DNA from 2 places in the Devosia yakushimensis genome. Region 2 is predicted to be linked to the other one. Evidence: riboswitches for the same ligand, from Rfam matches in the RefSeq annotation. Region 2 holds a riboswitch; the other holds the start of a gene.
What was found. A riboswitch is a leader RNA that binds a small molecule or an ion and turns the genes downstream of it on or off. The one in region 2 is predicted to bind cobalamin.
Positions count from the first base shown of each region.

Region 1: another riboswitch for cobalamin. It lies ahead of QQL79_RS08165 (ribonucleoside-diphosphate reductase subunit alpha); the one in region 2 lies ahead of QQL79_RS00290 (LLM class flavin-dependent oxidoreductase).

Region 1 covers NZ_BSNG01000001.1:1,665,090-1,673,004, reverse strand. The annotation lists gene ligD (DNA ligase D) at 1-2,390, opposite strand, end outside; cobalamin riboswitch at 2,495-2,649, shown strand; gene QQL79_RS08165 (ribonucleoside-diphosphate reductase subunit alpha) at 2,758-5,658, shown strand; gene QQL79_RS08160 (ribonucleotide-diphosphate reductase subunit beta) at 5,841-6,935, shown strand; gene QQL79_RS08155 (hypothetical protein) at 6,978-7,211, opposite strand; gene QQL79_RS08150 (hypothetical protein) at 7,213-7,915, opposite strand, start outside.
Region 2 covers NZ_BSNG01000001.1:60,910-68,824, reverse strand. The annotation lists gene QQL79_RS00295 (ABC transporter substrate-binding protein) at 1-993, opposite strand, end outside; gene QQL79_RS00290 (LLM class flavin-dependent oxidoreductase) at 990-2,018, opposite strand; cobalamin riboswitch at 2,343-2,554, opposite strand; gene QQL79_RS00285 ((R)-mandelonitrile lyase) at 2,610-3,005, opposite strand; gene QQL79_RS00280 (DJ-1/PfpI family protein) at 3,117-4,244, opposite strand; gene QQL79_RS00275 (GlxA family transcriptional regulator) at 4,333-5,262, shown strand; gene coxB (cytochrome c oxidase subunit II) at 5,774-6,565, shown strand; gene QQL79_RS00265 (cytochrome c oxidase subunit I) at 6,641-7,915, shown strand, end outside.

The DNA of each region.
Region 1 (7,915 bases), 1.6 Mb from region 2:
CAGGGGTCGCCTGACGTGGTTAATAGACCCGGAAGTGAAGAATAATTGAGGTCCAGCGGAGAGTCGATGGACTCCAGATCCCGCCAATCAATTGGCGTTGATGCTGGCAGATGGGGCCGCGCCCGCAAGGAATAGGCGGCGACAGCCGTGGCGCTACGCGCATTGCGATAGAAATCGATGAAGATGCGGCCCTTGCGGTTCTCGGCACCCATCAGGGTGACGAATGTATCGCGCCCCGTCGCCGCCAGCCGGCTGGCAATGGCCGAAGATGCCTGGTGCACCTGTTTCCAGCCCAGCTTTTGCTTGATCGGCACGACGATATGCACGCCGCGCCCGCCCGAGGTCTTGACGAAGGGAGCGAGCCCCATGCCCTCCAGCTCGCCCCGCAGATGCACCGCCGCATTGACCACGTCGCGCCATTCCACGCCCTCACCGGGGTCGAGGTCGAAAATCACCCGGTCAGGCTTGTCCAGATGGCGTTCATGGGTGCCCCAGACGTGGAATTCGACCACACCGAACTGCGCCAGCGCCAGATAGCCCTTGGCGTCCTCGACCGAGATATAGGTTCGCGTCTCGTCATCCGAATTCTTGGTCTCGAACACCTTTATGGTCGGGGGCATGCCGGTAAAGGCGTGGCGCTGGAAGAAGCAATCCTTGGTGCTGCCGCTGGGGCAGCGGAACAGCGACACCGGCCGGTTGAACAGGTGGGGCAGCATGTAGTCGCCCACGGCGGCGTAATAGACTGCGATATCAAGCTTGGTCGGGCCGGATTTGCCGAATAGCCGCCGCGTCGGGTTGGTCACCCAGATGCCGGCTAGGTCGGCATCCGAGATAATGCGCTTGCGGGGCTGGGTTGCCGGCGTTGTCAGCTCCACCTCGCGCAGTCCCTTGAACACCGAATGGCGCAGCAGGCCATCGGTGGTCATCGTGGCATATTGAATGCGTGCCGTGAGGGTAGGGCGCACGGGCAGCACATCGGGTGGCGCGCCATCCAGCTTGTCGGCAATGCGCATGGGCGCGAGCCGCTTGAGCAGCGCACGCATGGTGCTCGCGTCAAACCCCGTGCCGACCTTGCCGCGATAATGCAATTCGCCATCGACCCATTCGGCCAGGCCCAGAGCGCCAATGCCGCCTGCATCTTCGGAATCGGTGTAGCCGGCGATGACGAAATCGCCCGTCTTGAGCGCCTTGACCTTGAGCCACCCCGGGGAACGGCCCCCTTGATAGGTGCCCTTGGCGCGCTTGGCGACGATACCCTCAAGACCCTTCTCCGATGCCAGGCCGTAAAGCGGGCCGGCATCGCCCTCCATATGATCGCTGTAATGCAGGGCAGAGCGAGCATTGATATGCCCCGCCAGGAGCTGCGCCAGTAGCGTCTTGCGCTTGGTGAGTTCGACGCCGCGCAGGTCCCAACCGTCGAGATAGAGCAGGTCGAAGGCATAAAAGACCAGCTTGTGGCTGGCCCCTTCGGCAAGCGCATCCTGCAGCTTGCCGAAGCGGCTGATCCCATCGTCATCCAGCACGACGATTTCGCCGTCGATAACCGCCTGTTTGCAATCGAGCGCCGCAAAGGCCTCGGGCAGGTCGCCATAGCGGCGGGTCCAATCAAGGCCACCGCGGGTGATCAGCCGTGTCTTGCCGGCCTCGATGAACGCCAATGTCCGGTAGCCGTCGAACTTGATCTCATGCAGCCAGCCGCTGGCATCCTTCGGCGGTGCCTCGGCGGCCGTGGCCAATTGCAGGTCGACCTTGTCGGGCATCGGCCCCTTGATCGCCCCGGCTGCCTTGCCCGGCATGATTTTGACCCGTTTAACGGGGGCAGGGGGCGCAACCAGCTCCTCGATGCGCCGGCCGCTTTTGACGCTTTCCGGTCGTTCCTTGAGAATATCGACCTCGGTATCCATTGCCGGGTCGCGTTCCTTGAACAGCAGCCAATTGTCCCGGCCCTTGTCCTCGGGCTTGCCCTTGAGCCGGGTCAGCATCCAGCCGCCATTGAGCTTCTCCCCAGCCAGGCGAAACTTGAAACTACCCTTTTCCAGATCGGCATGCGGATCGCCCATCGGCGCCCAGACACCCCAATCCCAGACGATCATGGGCCCGCCGCCATATTCACCCTCGGGGATCACGCCCTCGAAATCGAAATAGTCGAGCGGATGGTCTTCCGTCGCCGCTGCCAGCCGCTTGTCGGCCGGGTTCAGCGACGGGCCCTTGGGCACCGCCCAGCTTTTGAGCACGCCATCGAGTTCGAGCCGCAGGTCGTAATGGTCGGAGGACGCCGAATGCTTGTGCACGACAAATCGATTGCCGGTCTCGTTGCCCGCGCCGACCGGCTCTGTGGTCTTGGAGAAATCGCGTTTCCGGCGGTAGGTCTGGAGTTTTTCGCTGGCCATGCCGAAAAGCTACACGGGAGCAGCCCAAATGCCAGCCCAATGTTAACAGTCTGCTAGCATTAGCTCGCCAAACAAGCCCTTGACGTGAATCACGATGAGGAACACAACATATGGTGTGTCGTGGTCACGCGGGTCGCAAGGACGTGTGATAATAGGGAAGCCGGTGCGGGCCTTGGGCCCCAGTCCGGCGCTGCCCCCGCAACTGTGAAAGCGTGCCCTGGCACGCCAGCCAGATACCTGCCGCGACAGGTTAGAACGTCCACGGGCGGGGTGTCCCGGTTGGTCGCCAGCGGAGCTTTGCCGGCACATCCGGAACCCGCGCGCGCCCATTCGCCCCCGCCATCCAGCTAAGGACTATGGGGGTCCAATGTCACAGACTGAAACGCTTCTCCGCTCCGAAACCCTTGCGCCACCGGCCTTTTCTGCGCCCGGTCACGCCACCGCCGAGCCGGGCTATTCGCTCATCAAACGTAATGGCGGCACCGTGCCGTTCGATCAATCCAAGATCGCCGTGGCGCTGACCAGGGCCTTCCTCGCTGTCGAAGGCAACAAGGCGGCCGCCTCGCGCCGCGTACATGAAATCGTCGAAGGCCTCACCGCCGAAGTCTTCGCCGCCCTGACCCGCCGCGCCAAGGACGGCCGCGTCTTCCACATCGAAGACGTGCAGGACCAGGTGGAACTGGCCCTGATGCGCGGCGAACACCAGAAGGTGGCCCGAGCCTATGTGCTTTATCGCGAAGAGCATGCCCGGGCCCGCGGCGCGGCAAAGGTGCCTGAAACGGTAACCGCCGTGTTGCGGATGAAGTTGACAGATGGTGCTCTTGTCCCGTTGGACGAGGCACGGCTGGCGACGGTGATCGCCGAGGCTTGCGATGGCCTGGAAGGGACTGCGTCAGCAACGATTCTGGAAGAAACCCGCCGCAATCTCTACGACGGCATTTCCCTCGACGAGCTGGCGCTGGCGCCGATCCTGGCTGCCCGCACGCTGGTCGAAACCGAACCGAACTATGCCTATGTCTCGGCCCGCCTGCTGCTCGATAAGCTGCGGCGCGAGGCCCTGAGCTACGTGTCGGGGCGGCCCGAACAGGCAACGCAGGCCGATATGGCGACGCGTTATGCCGACTATTTCCCGGACTATCTGAGCACGGGCATTGCCGCCGAGCTGATCGACCCCGAACTACAGCGCTTCGATATCAAGCGCATCGCCGCCGCGATCAAGCCGGAGCGGGATACCCAGTTCCAGTATCTGGGGCTACAGACGCTGTACGACCGCTACTTTTTGCACGTCCAGCGCAATGTGTTCGAGCTGCCGCAGGCCTTTTTCATGCGGGTCGCCATGGGGCTGGCGGTGCGCGAGATCGACCGCGAGGCGCGGGCTATCGAGTTTTACGACCTGCTGTCGAGCTTCGACTTCATGGCCTCGACGCCGACCCTGTTCAATTCGGGCACGCTGCGGCCGCAGCTATCGTCCTGCTTCCTGACCACCGTCGCCGACGACCTCGACGGCATCTTCAAGGCGGTGAAGGACAATGCACTGCTCGCCAAATATTCTGGCGGGTTGGGCAATGACTGGACGCCCGTGCGGGGCTTGGGCGCTCACATCAAGGGCACCAATGGCGAGAGTCAGGGCGTCGTGCCCTTCCTCAAGGTCGCCAATGACACCGCTATTGCCGTCAATCAGGGCGGCAAGCGCAAGGGCGCAGTCTGCGCGTATCTTGAAACCTGGCATGTCGACATCGAGGAATTCCTCGACCTGCGCAAGAATACCGGCGACGACCGCCGCCGCACGCATGACATGAACACGGCCAATTGGGTGCCGGATCTGTTCATGGAGCGCGTCGAGGCAGGCGGCGACTGGACACTGTTCTCGCCCGATGAGGCGCCGGACCTGCACGACCTTTATGGCCCGGCTTTCAAGACGGCCTATGAGGCTTATGAAGCCAAGGCAGCCGCGGGTGGGCTCAAGGTGCATCGTACGGTCAAGGCGCTCGATCTGTGGCGCAAGATGCTGACCATGCTGTTCGAGACGGGGCATCCCTGGATCACCTTCAAGGACCCCTGCAATATCCGCTCGCCGCAACAGCATGTCGGCGTGGTGCATTCGTCCAATCTCTGCACCGAAATCACGCTCAATACGAACAAGGACGAGGTTGCGGTTTGCAATCTCGGCTCGATCAACCTGCTTGCTCATATCGGGCCGAATGAGCTCGATCTGGTGCGGCTCAAGCGCACAGTCGATGTCGCCATGCGCATGCTGGACAATGTGGTGGATATCAACTTCTACACCATCCCCGAGGCGCGGAAATCCAATCTGCGGCATCGTCCGGTAGGGCTGGGGCTGATGGGCTTTGCCGATGCACTGCAGGCCCAGGGCATTGCCTATGCCTCGGATGCGGCCGTCGATTTTGCCGACATCTCTATGGAGGCCATCAGCTATTTCGCCATTTCGGCCTCGACCGATCTGGCCGAAGAGCGCGGCGCTTATGCGTCGTTCCAGGGCTCACTGTGGAGCCAGGGCGTATTGCCGATCGATAGCCAGGAATTGCTGGCCAAGACGCGCAGCGAGATCAATATCGACCGCAGCCAGCGGCTTGATTGGGAGACGCTGCGGGCTCGCGTCAAGACCGTGGGCATGCGCAATTCCAACACCATGGCCATCGCCCCAACGGCAACAATTTCCAACATTTGCGGCGTCAGCCAGTCGATCGAGCCGGGCTATCAGAACCTCTATGTGAAATCGAACATGTCTGGCGATTTCACCGTGGTGAATGCGCAGCTTGTTCGCGATCTCAAGGCGCGGGGCCTGTGGGACGAGGTGATGATCTCGGACCTCAAATATTTCGACGGTTCGGTGGGGCAGATCGACCGGGTGCCGGACGATCTCAAGGCGATCTATGCGACGGCCTTCGAAATGGATGCGCGCTGGCTGATCGATGCCGCCTCGCGCCGGCAGAAGTGGATCGACCAGTCGCAATCGCTGAACCTCTATCTCGCGAACCCCTCGGGCAAGGCGCTGGATCAACTCTATCGCTCGGCATGGAAGGCGGGGCTCAAGACGACCTATTACCTGCGCTCGCGCTCGGCGACCCATGTCGAGAAATCGACACTCAAGGGCACGGATGGCAAGCTCAATGCTGTGGCGGTGAGCGCGCCGGTCGCGGCGGCCCCGGTTGTCGAAGCGGCCCCGGTGCGGACTGCACTGGTGATGCCGGCGTTGGATGGCCCGGCTTGCCTGATCGACGATCCTGACTGCGAAGCCTGCCAGTAAGACCACGCATCGCCGACCGATGTGACCAGCACTCATCTCCTCGCACCGTCATTGCCCGGCTCGTCCGGGCAATCCACCGCTCCGCATACGCTGAACATGGATCACCGGGACAAGCCCCGTGATGACGGGGTGGAGAGATCGCCCTCCGGTCAACACATCTCCAAAATTCAAGGAATCCCAAAATGTCTCTCGATTGGTCCTCCGACGCCGCCAAGCCTGCGCCTATCCCCACCAGCGAAGCCCGTATTGACCGCGACGGCGGCCGCGTCTCCGTCGACGACAAGGCGATGATCAATTGCCGCGCCGATGTGAACCAGCTGCTGCCGCTCAAATACAAATGGGCCTGGGAAAAATACCTCAATGGCTGCAACAACCATTGGATGCCCACCGAGGTCTCCATGCAGGCCGATATCGCACTGTGGAAGTCCAAGGACGGGCTGACCGACGATGAGCGCCATACGCTCAAGCGCAATCTTGGCTTCTTTGCAGCCTCGGAAAGCCTGGTGGCCAACAATATCGTGCTAGCGATCTATCGCCATCTGACCAATCCCGAATGCCGGCAATATCTGCTGCGACAAGCCTTTGAGGAGGCAGTGCATACGCACACCTTCCAGTACATCGTGGAAAGTCTTGGCCTTGATGAGGGCGAGCTGTTCAACATGTATCGCGAAGTGCCCTCGATCACCGACAAAGCGGCCTGGGCGCTGAATTTCACCCAGCACCTGGACGATCCCGATTTCACCACCGGCACGCCGGACACCGACCGCGCCTTCGTGCGCGACCTGGTGGCGTTCTACGTCATCTTCGAGGGCATGTGGTTCTATACCGGCTTCGCGCAAATCCTCTCGCTGGGCCGCCGCAACAAGATGGTTGGCATTGCCGAGCAGTACCAATACATCCTGCGCGACGAGTCCATTCACCTCAATTTCGGCATCGACGTCATCAACCAGATCAAGGCCGAGAACCCCCATGTCTGGATCAAGGAGTTCCAGGAGGAGGTTCGCGGCATGATCAAGACGGCTGCCGAATTGGAAGCGGCCTATGGCCGGGACACCATGCCGCGCGGTTTCCTGGGGCTCAATGCGGCGCTGTGCGAGCAATATATGCACTTCATCGCCAACCGCCGCTGTGCGCAGTTGGGGCTGGCGGCGGTTTTCCCCGAAACCGAAAATCCATTCCCCTGGATGAGCGAGGCGATGGATTTGAAGAAGGAGAAGAACTTCTTCGAGACGCGCGTTATCGAATACCAGAACGGCGGCGCGCTCAGCTGGGATTGACGGCGTTCTGCTCGTGCCGGGCCCGTCGGCAGGCGGGCCCAGTCAATCTTCGTTCTTGAGGTAATTGTTGCCGTCGATCACCAGCAGCCCATCCGAACCGGCATCGGGCAAGAACAGGCTGAGCGTCTTCTCGCTGCCATCCGAGCCGGTCAACTTCAGGGTATAGCCATCCACTTCGTAGCGGCCGCTCATATTGGGACGATTGCTGGAAGCGGTGACGGAGGTGCTGGTGTCGCCGCTGGCATTGGACGACATGACGCCGGACCATCCGGTCATCTCAAAACGCCCGTCCGGCGTCATTGTCAGCAGGCGCTCGCTGGATACCCCGCCCGATGACGTCGCGGTCATCCCGCTGGACGCCCCAGAAATAGCGCCAGCTACCGTCAAGCTGTGTGCCCCGCGGCAGGGGCGGAATGCGGCGGTAGTCATCCTCATCGATGACGAGGTTGTCGCCATCGCGCGAGAAGGTCTCCGTCTCCGTTTCGACGATGCCGTAATCGTTGCTCATCTGCGCCAACTCGATGCTGTCGGCCCCGCCAAACCAGCCGCCGCCGCGCAAGGCATAGGTGCCGCAGCTCTTGAGCCGTGCCGTGCAATGATCCTGCATGCTGACCCCGGCAGCGGGAATCTCGCTGCTATAGAGCCCCGAAGGATCGAAGGCCAGGATCACGCTCTCGGCGGTGAAATCCATCCCGCCGAACAGATTGGGCATCAGACTGGTTTGCAGACTGGTATAGACGCCTTCAAGACCGCCAGCCCCCTCGGCCGGGGTGAGAACAGCCGGCGTTTCCTCGTTCTTGCTGCGCACCGACCGTATGGCGAAAGCGAATTCTTCTTCCAGCGCCCGCCGCTCGTCGGAGTCGAGATTGATCATTACCAGCACCAGGAAATACTGGGCATCGGGCCGCTGCATGCCGACCGCTATGGACGCCACCAGGATGTCGTCACGATAGCCGCAACAAACATCGCTGAGCATGACG
Region 2 (7,915 bases):
TTGGCCAAAGGCTTCCGGGTGGAAGGCCCGGGCCATGCTTTCGACGGCATCCACCGTGCTGGGACCGGGCTGGCCCTGCACCGAATTGACCAGGATAAAGCGGTCATTGAGCACAGCCGGCACATTGGCAATGGCGGGCGTGGCCTTGAGAATATCGATGCGGGCCTGCCCCAGTTCCTTGTCGGGATCGGCGACCGCCTGGCCCCCGGCCGTACCGGAATAGAAGACCACGATATATTCGGGCTCGCGCTCGGCCACCTGTTCCCAGCTCACCGCGCCATAGCGATTGGCCACATCGGCAAAGATATTCTCGCCACCCGCCGCGGCCACGGCCTGTGACAGCAGCGTATTGCCCAGCACGGCATTGGGCGCGCTGTCTCCGCCATTATAGATAAAGACCGGAATGGACGGGGCATCGCCCAAGGCGATCCGGACCGCATCGAGACGGACAGAGAGAGCGTCGATCAGCACCTCGCCCCGGTCAGCCACGCCGAAAATGCCGGCCACGGAGCGGATTTCGTCAAACAGCTGCGGGAAGCCGAAGGCGCCCAGATTGCAGCCCTCCACATTGAGCCGCGTCTTCATGCCCAGATCGTGCAATTGGTCGCGGGTATGGCGGGATTCGCTGAAGCCATCGGGATAGCCGGCATAGACGAAATCGGCCTCGGCATCGATCAGCTGCTCGGTGGTGGCGACCAGCGGGGAGAGGATCGGAATACCAGCATAGGCCTGGGCATAGGCGGGACTGATGGTGAGATTGGCCATGTAGGACGTGCCGGCCATCTGCTCTTCGAGGCCAAGGGCCAGCATCAATTCGGTGGCATTGTTGGAAAGCGTCACCGCGCGCTGCGGCGCCGCGTCATAGACCGTAGAGACCCCGCAATTGTCATCGGTCAGCGGATAGAGCCCATCCTGGGCCAGGACAGGCATTGCCAGCGCCAGCGCGGCGACACCGGACAAAAAGATGGAGCGGGAAAAACCATGCAGAGTCATGAAACGGCCTCGGGTTGGAATGAAATCTCGGGAAGGGCTTGCAGCGCGGGCAGAACCTCGCGGCCGAACAGGCTCGCCATGGCCTCGGCCTCGTCGTCGGCAATCTCGCCATTGCAATTGAAGATCAGCCTGATGCTGTCGATGCCGGTGGCCTGCCGCAGGGCGGTGAGTTGCTCGAAGCAATCCTGGGGACTGCCTGAGATCATCTGCTGGTTGAGAAAGGCGTCGCGATCAATGGGCCTGATGGTCTCGAGCGGCCGGTTCTGCGCCTTGGCATAGCGAAGGCGGCGGTCATAGAGCCGGGGCAGCAGGCCATCGACGGCCTCCAGCGCAGCGGCTCTATCCGCCGCAATGGTGACATAGCGCGAAATCGAGAAATCGGCGGGATAGCGGCCGGAAACATTGCCCGTGAGGGCATCATAAACGCCCAATTGCCGGACTTCGGAGGGCTCAAGGCTCAAGAGCAAGGGCAGGCCATGGGTGACGCAGAGCGCCATGGTTTCCGGCGTCGAGCCCGCCACATAGACCGGTATCCGCTCGCCCGGCGCCAGCAGCGGTCCCACCGCATGATCCGAGGCGGGCCAGATGCCATCGGCCGGCGCCAGCGTGGCGCCATGCCAGGCTGCCTGCATCAGCGCGAAGGATTGCTCGAACAATGCGCGCGAATGCGCCGGCTCAATGCCCAGTGCCTGCAAGGTGGTGGGAAACGTGCCCCGCCCGATGCCGAAATCGAACCGGCCGCCGCTCTGGAAATGGAGCTGCGCCACCTGCTCGGCGAGCAGGAAGGGATGATAGAGCGGCAGGACCACGATGGAGGTGCCGACCCGCAGGCGTTCGGTGCGCGCAAAAATGCTCGCGGCCAGCAGGAGCGTCGAGGGATAGGGATCGGGCGGCTGCTGGAAGTGGAACTCGTTGAACCAGATACCATCATAGCCCAATCGGTCCATGCGCGCGCAAAAGCCCAGCACGGCCTGATGATCAAGCGCCTTGGCGCCGCGGGTGAACCCGGCAATATCCACTCTCATGGTTGGGTGGAGGCCGGTGTGGCCAAAGCGTTTGCTCTGGGGGTGTTTAGATGCGCGGTGTCATCCCGGCGAAGGCCGGGATCCATGCTGCGGACCATCCACCTGCCCCGGTGGTCGGGGATAGATGCGGACATGGATTCCGGCCTTCGCCGGGATGACACCGTGGGTGATGTCAGGTCCAGCACCCCTAGCGGCGCAAAATATTGAGTAAAATCAGGATGCATCGAGCCTTTGATCCTCATGCGAGGATGCAAAGACCTGTACTCCCGCCCGGTATTGTGGCGTGTTCATTCCCTGCCCCCTGCCGGGACACCTCGCCCAGCTTCATGGTCTTGCGCTTGGGCAGGTCTCCTGGCTCGCGGCTCGGATGTCTTTCGCTGCCTTCCCGGATCGGTTCGATCCAGTGGCGTGTCTGCGAAAGGCTTGCCGCTTACAGTTGCGAGGGCAGCCACGGTATTGGCCCCTGATGGGTAATCCGCACCGTGTTCCCTTTTAATCCGCGCATCATTGGCGGAACCAAAGCTGTCCTCTCAATGGCACGGCGACGAGGCGAGGGCAAGGGCGCCAAGGGGCCGGGCGGCGCAAGAGGCTTCAGTTTCCCCGATAGTCCTCGTCGGCGACCTGTTCCAGCCATTCCACCACCTTGCCATCGAGCGCTTCCTGGATGGCGATATGGCTCATGCCGGTTGTGGCGCGGGCGCCATGCCAGTGCTTTTCGCCGGGCTCGAACCAGACGACATCGCCCGGCGTAATGTCCTCGACCGGTCCGCCCTCGCGCTGCACCCAGCCCGCGCCGGCGGTGACGATCAGCGTCTGCCCGAGCGGATGGGTATGCCATGCCGTTCGCGCGCCGGGCTCGAAGGTGACCGAGGCGCCCTGGGTGCGGCCTGGCTCGGTTTGGAAGAGCGGATCGATGCGCACGGCTCCGGTAAACCAATCGGCCGGTCCTTTATTGGATGGCGTCGCGCCCGCGCGGGTAATCTTCATGACCAGGCTCCTTGGCGGCTCTCCGCCGCTGACAAAGACCTGTTATAGCGCCCGCCCGGCCCGGAGATTAGCCGCCATTTTTCGCATGCGCTTATGGACCAGGCGCATCAATCAAAGTGCCTTGGCCGGATATTCGAGCTGCATGGCCACCACATTGGCCGTGGGCCCGCCATAGCGGCCGGCGATTTCGGCCAATGTCGCATCGAGCGCTGCGGCGGGTTTGGTGAGGCCCGGTGGGGCGATGGCGGCGCCCGCCGCCCCGATGCGGTCGGGCAGGATGCGGATGCCGTCGCGGTCGGCGATTGGCTCGGCATCCGGGGCACTGGTCAGGGCGCGGGAGCGATAGGTGCGCGACCAGGCATCGGCGACCAGCGCCAGCGACACGGCATCGAAATCGGGCGTCAGCGCCAGATCGATCTCCTCGCGCTGCCAGAAGGCCAGCACATTGCCCATGACGGCGGTAACGAAGGGCCGGGTGAGGCGGAAAGCGCTGCTGTCATGGCTGGCGTCCCATTGGCCCACCCCGATTTCATCCGCCACTTGCTCAGCCCTGGCGCGGCCGGCGATCGCCTCGATCAGGGTGAGCGCCATGGGGATGGAAGCGCTGATGCCGGTGGTGCTGGCAATGCGGCCATCGACCACAAAGCGCCGGTCGGCGACGTAATGGATGCCCGGATGCTCGCCCAGCAGCTCCTTGAGGTAGAACCAGTGCGTCGTGCCGCGCCGGCCCTCGAGTAGTCCGGCAGCGGCGGCCACCTTGGCGCCGGCACAGACGCTGATGATCGTACTGCCCTTATCCGCCTGCTCGCGCAGCCAGGCCATGACGGCCGGATCATCATCCCGGCTCATGGCCGGCACGATGACATAATCGGCCCCCTGCGGATGGGCGGCGTCGAAAGCGGCAATGGTGGCGTCGGGCAGGACGCTGAGCGCCGGATAAAGGCTGACCGGCCCCTCCTCGGTGGCCAGGAGCTGCACATCGGCAATATCGGCGCGGCGCAATATGCCGGCAGGCATCAGGTAATCGGTGGTCTCGGTCGCGTCGTTGAGGCCGATAATGGCGATGACCGGCCGCTCGTTGCGGGGCGCCAGGGCCTGGAGTGTCGCGGCGGTTTCGGTAGCGGGCACCGGCATGGGAGCGGCCGTCGAGCCGGGCGGCAGATTGCCCACCCAGATGCCGAACCCGCCAAGCCCCAGGGCCAGCGCGATTATGACGACGGTGATGACAACGCGTTTCATGCTCCATCCTCCCGATGCGATGGCCGTTGACGCAACAATAATCCTGCGCGATCCTGTCTGAAATGACATAAATCGAGCAAATACTGCCATGCGCCGCCGGATCGGTATCGTCATTCATCCCGGTTTCCAGCTTCTCGATGCCACCGGCCCCATCGCCGCCTTCGAGATGGCATCGCGGTTTTCGCCCCACGGCTACGATGTCGACCTGCTGGCCGCCACACCCGGCCCGGTCGTCAGCTCGTCCGGCCTGACGCTCAGCGCCACGGCGCTGGCGGAGAAGGGCCTCGACACCATCATCGTGTCCGGTGGCGAGTTGATCCGGGACATGGAGGCATTCCGCGCCATCATTGCCTGGCTGGGTGGGATCCGGCCGCGGCGGCTGGCCAGTGTCTGCTCCGGCGCTTTTCTCCTGGCCGAAGCGGGGCGCCTGGATGGCCGCCTCGCCACCACCCACTGGGACAGCACCGAACGCTTCCGCCGCCTCTATCCCCGGGTCGAGCTCGAGCCCGACCGCATCTTCACCCGCCATGACGATATCTGGACCTCGGCCGGCATCACGGCGGGCATCGACCTCACTTTGGCGCTGATCGAAGACGATTTGGGGCCGGCAATCGCCCAGCGGGCAGCCCAGCAATTGGTGGTCCACAAGCGCCGGACCGGCGGCCAGTCGCAATTTTCGGCCCTGCTCGAAATGGGCGGCCATTCCGGGCGCTTTGAAAAGCTCATCGCCTGGATCAAGGCCAATCCGGCCGAGCCGCTCAGCGTCGAACAACTGGCCGGTCACATGGCCATGAGCCCGCGCAATTTCGCCCGCGCCTTTCAGAGGGATGTGGGCACCACCCCCGCCAGGGCGGTGGAAAAACTGCGCGTGGGGCTGGCGCAGGAAGCGGTGGAAAACGGCTTTGGCAGTTTCGAGCAGATTGCGCGGCAATCGGGCTTTCACGACGCCGGGCAGATGCGGCGCGCCTTCCTGCGCGCCCTTGGCCGGCCGCCCCAGGCCCTGCGGCGCGCGCCGTAGGGGCGTTTTGCGGGGGGCGTTATGTGGGTGATGGCGTATCCGTGGTCATCACACCTCTCCCATCCACCGCGCCGCCCTCGGGCCTGACCCGAGGGCCTTTCTCAACTCGGCACAAGTGGCGAGTGACCCTCGGGTCAAGCCCGAGGGAGGCGCGGTGGGGTGGAGGGATGGTGCGAAATGGGTAGAGGCCAGAATGACGCCGCGGGCGATACGAGCCCCAATCTGCCGCCCACACAGCCGCCAAATCGGGTTTTGCGACAACACGTTGACATTTTGTCACGTCAATGACAGCCTTTGTCTTGAGTGAGCCGCGCCGCAAACGATCGGCGCTCCGCACTGTCTAGCGTCGTGTCTGTTCCTGCATTGAGGTCACCGGAGGGGGTGATGCACGGAGCGTGGCCATGCGAATGACCAGAGTGCAAAATCATGGCCGTCCGGGTCCGCTTGTGCATGGCGGGACGAGGCTGGCTGCCGCGCTCCGAACGCCCCTCACAGATGGGGGTGAGAGGTCGTGATCGTTGCCGTCATAATGGTCGTCATTGTCGTCGCGTCGATCCTGTTCCATTTTTTCAGCCCCTGGTGGTTTTCCCCGCTGGCCTCGAACTGGGGCTATATCGACTCGACCCTGGTGCTGACCTTCGCGATTACCGGCGTGGTCTTTGCCGCCGTGGTGCTGTTCGTCGCCTATTGCCTCTACCGTTTCCGCCACCAGGAAGGCCGCAAGGCCAGCTATGAGCCGGAAAACAAGCGGCTCGAAGGCTGGCTCACCGCCATCACCGCCGGCGGCGTCATCGCCATGCTGACCCCGGGCCTGTTCGTCTGGGCGCAATATGTCGAAGTGCCCGAAACGGCCACCGATATCGAAGTGGTCGGCCAGCAATGGCTGTGGAATTTCCGCCTGCCCGGCGCCGATGGCAAACTCGGCAGCGCCGATAACCGCCTGATCAGCGCCGACAATACGCTGGGCATCAATAACCAGGACCCCTTGGGGCAGGACGACCTGGTGGTTGAGGGGGGCGAACTCTACATCCCCGTGGACAAGCCGGTCCGCTTCCTGCTGCGCTCGATCGATGTGCTGCACGATTTCTACGTGCCCGAATTCCGCGCCAAGATGGACATGATCCCCGGCTCGGTCACCTATTTCTGGGTCACCCCGACCCAGACCGGAACCTATGAAATTCTCTGCGCCGAACTGTGCGGCGTGGGACATTCCTATATGCGCGGCACGGTCAATGTCGTGACCGACGAGGAATACCAGGAATGGCTGGCGTCGCAGGCGACGTTTGCCAGCCTCGCCTCCTGAACCGAGGAGAGAGCATTGCCCAAGGCCGCACCAAGACGGCCGGTTTGACTAAAGAGGAGACTTGAGGAGGAGCGTATGGCCGACATCCCCCATGAAGCGAGCGCCACGGTACCGCCCGCCGAAATCGAGGATATGGAACTCTACCACCCGCATAGCTGGTGGACGAAATATGTCTTCTCGCAGGATGCCAAAGTTATCGCCGTGCAATATTCGGCGACCGCTCTGGTCATCGGCTTTGTGGCGCTGGTGCTGTCCTGGCTGATCCGCCTGCAGCTGGGTTTCCCGGGCCTGGTCGAATTCATCGACGCCGACCGCTATTACCAGATCATCACCATGCACGGCATGATCATGGTGGTGTATCTGCTGACCGCCTTGTTCCTGGGGGGCTTCGGCAATTACCTCATTCCGCTGATGGTGGGCGCCCGGGACATGGTGTTCCCCTATGCCAATATGCTCAGCTTCTGGCTCTATTTCGTCGCCGTCATGCTGCTGGTGATCAGCTTTTTCGTGCCGGGCGGACCGACCGGCGCCGGCTGGACGCTCTATCCGCCCCAAGCCATCCTCTCCAATACGCCGGGCCAGCAATGGGGCATCATGCTCATGCTGGTGTCGCTGATCATCTTCATCATCGGCTTCACCATGGGCGGGCTCAACTATACCGTGACCGTGCTGCAGGCGCGGGCCCGCGGCATGACGCTGATGCGCCTGCCCCTCACCATCTGGGGCATTTTCGTCGCCACCGTCATGGCACTGCTGGCCTTTCCGGCCTTGTTCGTCGCCGCGGTGATGATGCTGTTCGACAAATATCTGGGCACCAGCTTCTTCATGCCCACCCTGGTCGAAATGGGCGAACAGCTCAGCTATGGCGGGGGCAGCCCGATCCTCTTCCAGCACCTGTTCTGGTTCTTCGGGCACCCTGAAGTCTATATCGTCGCCCTGCCCGCCTTCGGCATCGTCTCCGACCTCATCAGCACCCATGCCCGCCGCAACATCTTCGGCTACCGCATGATGGTGTGGGCCATTGTCGGCATTGGCGTATTGAGCTTCGTGGTCTGGGCGCACCACATGTATGTGAGCGGCATGAACCCCTATTTCGGGTTCTTCTTTGCCACCACCACCCTGATCATCGCCGTGCCCACGGCCATCAAGGTCTACAACTGGGTGCTGACGCTATGGCGCGGCGATATCCATTTCAATCCGCCCATGCTGTTCGCGCTGGGCTTCATCGTCACCTTCGTCAATGGGGGCCTATCGGGCCTGTTCCTGGGCAATGTGGTGGTCGATGTACCCCTGTCGGATACCATGTTCGTGGTCGCGCACTTCCACATGGTCATGGGGGTGGCGCCGATC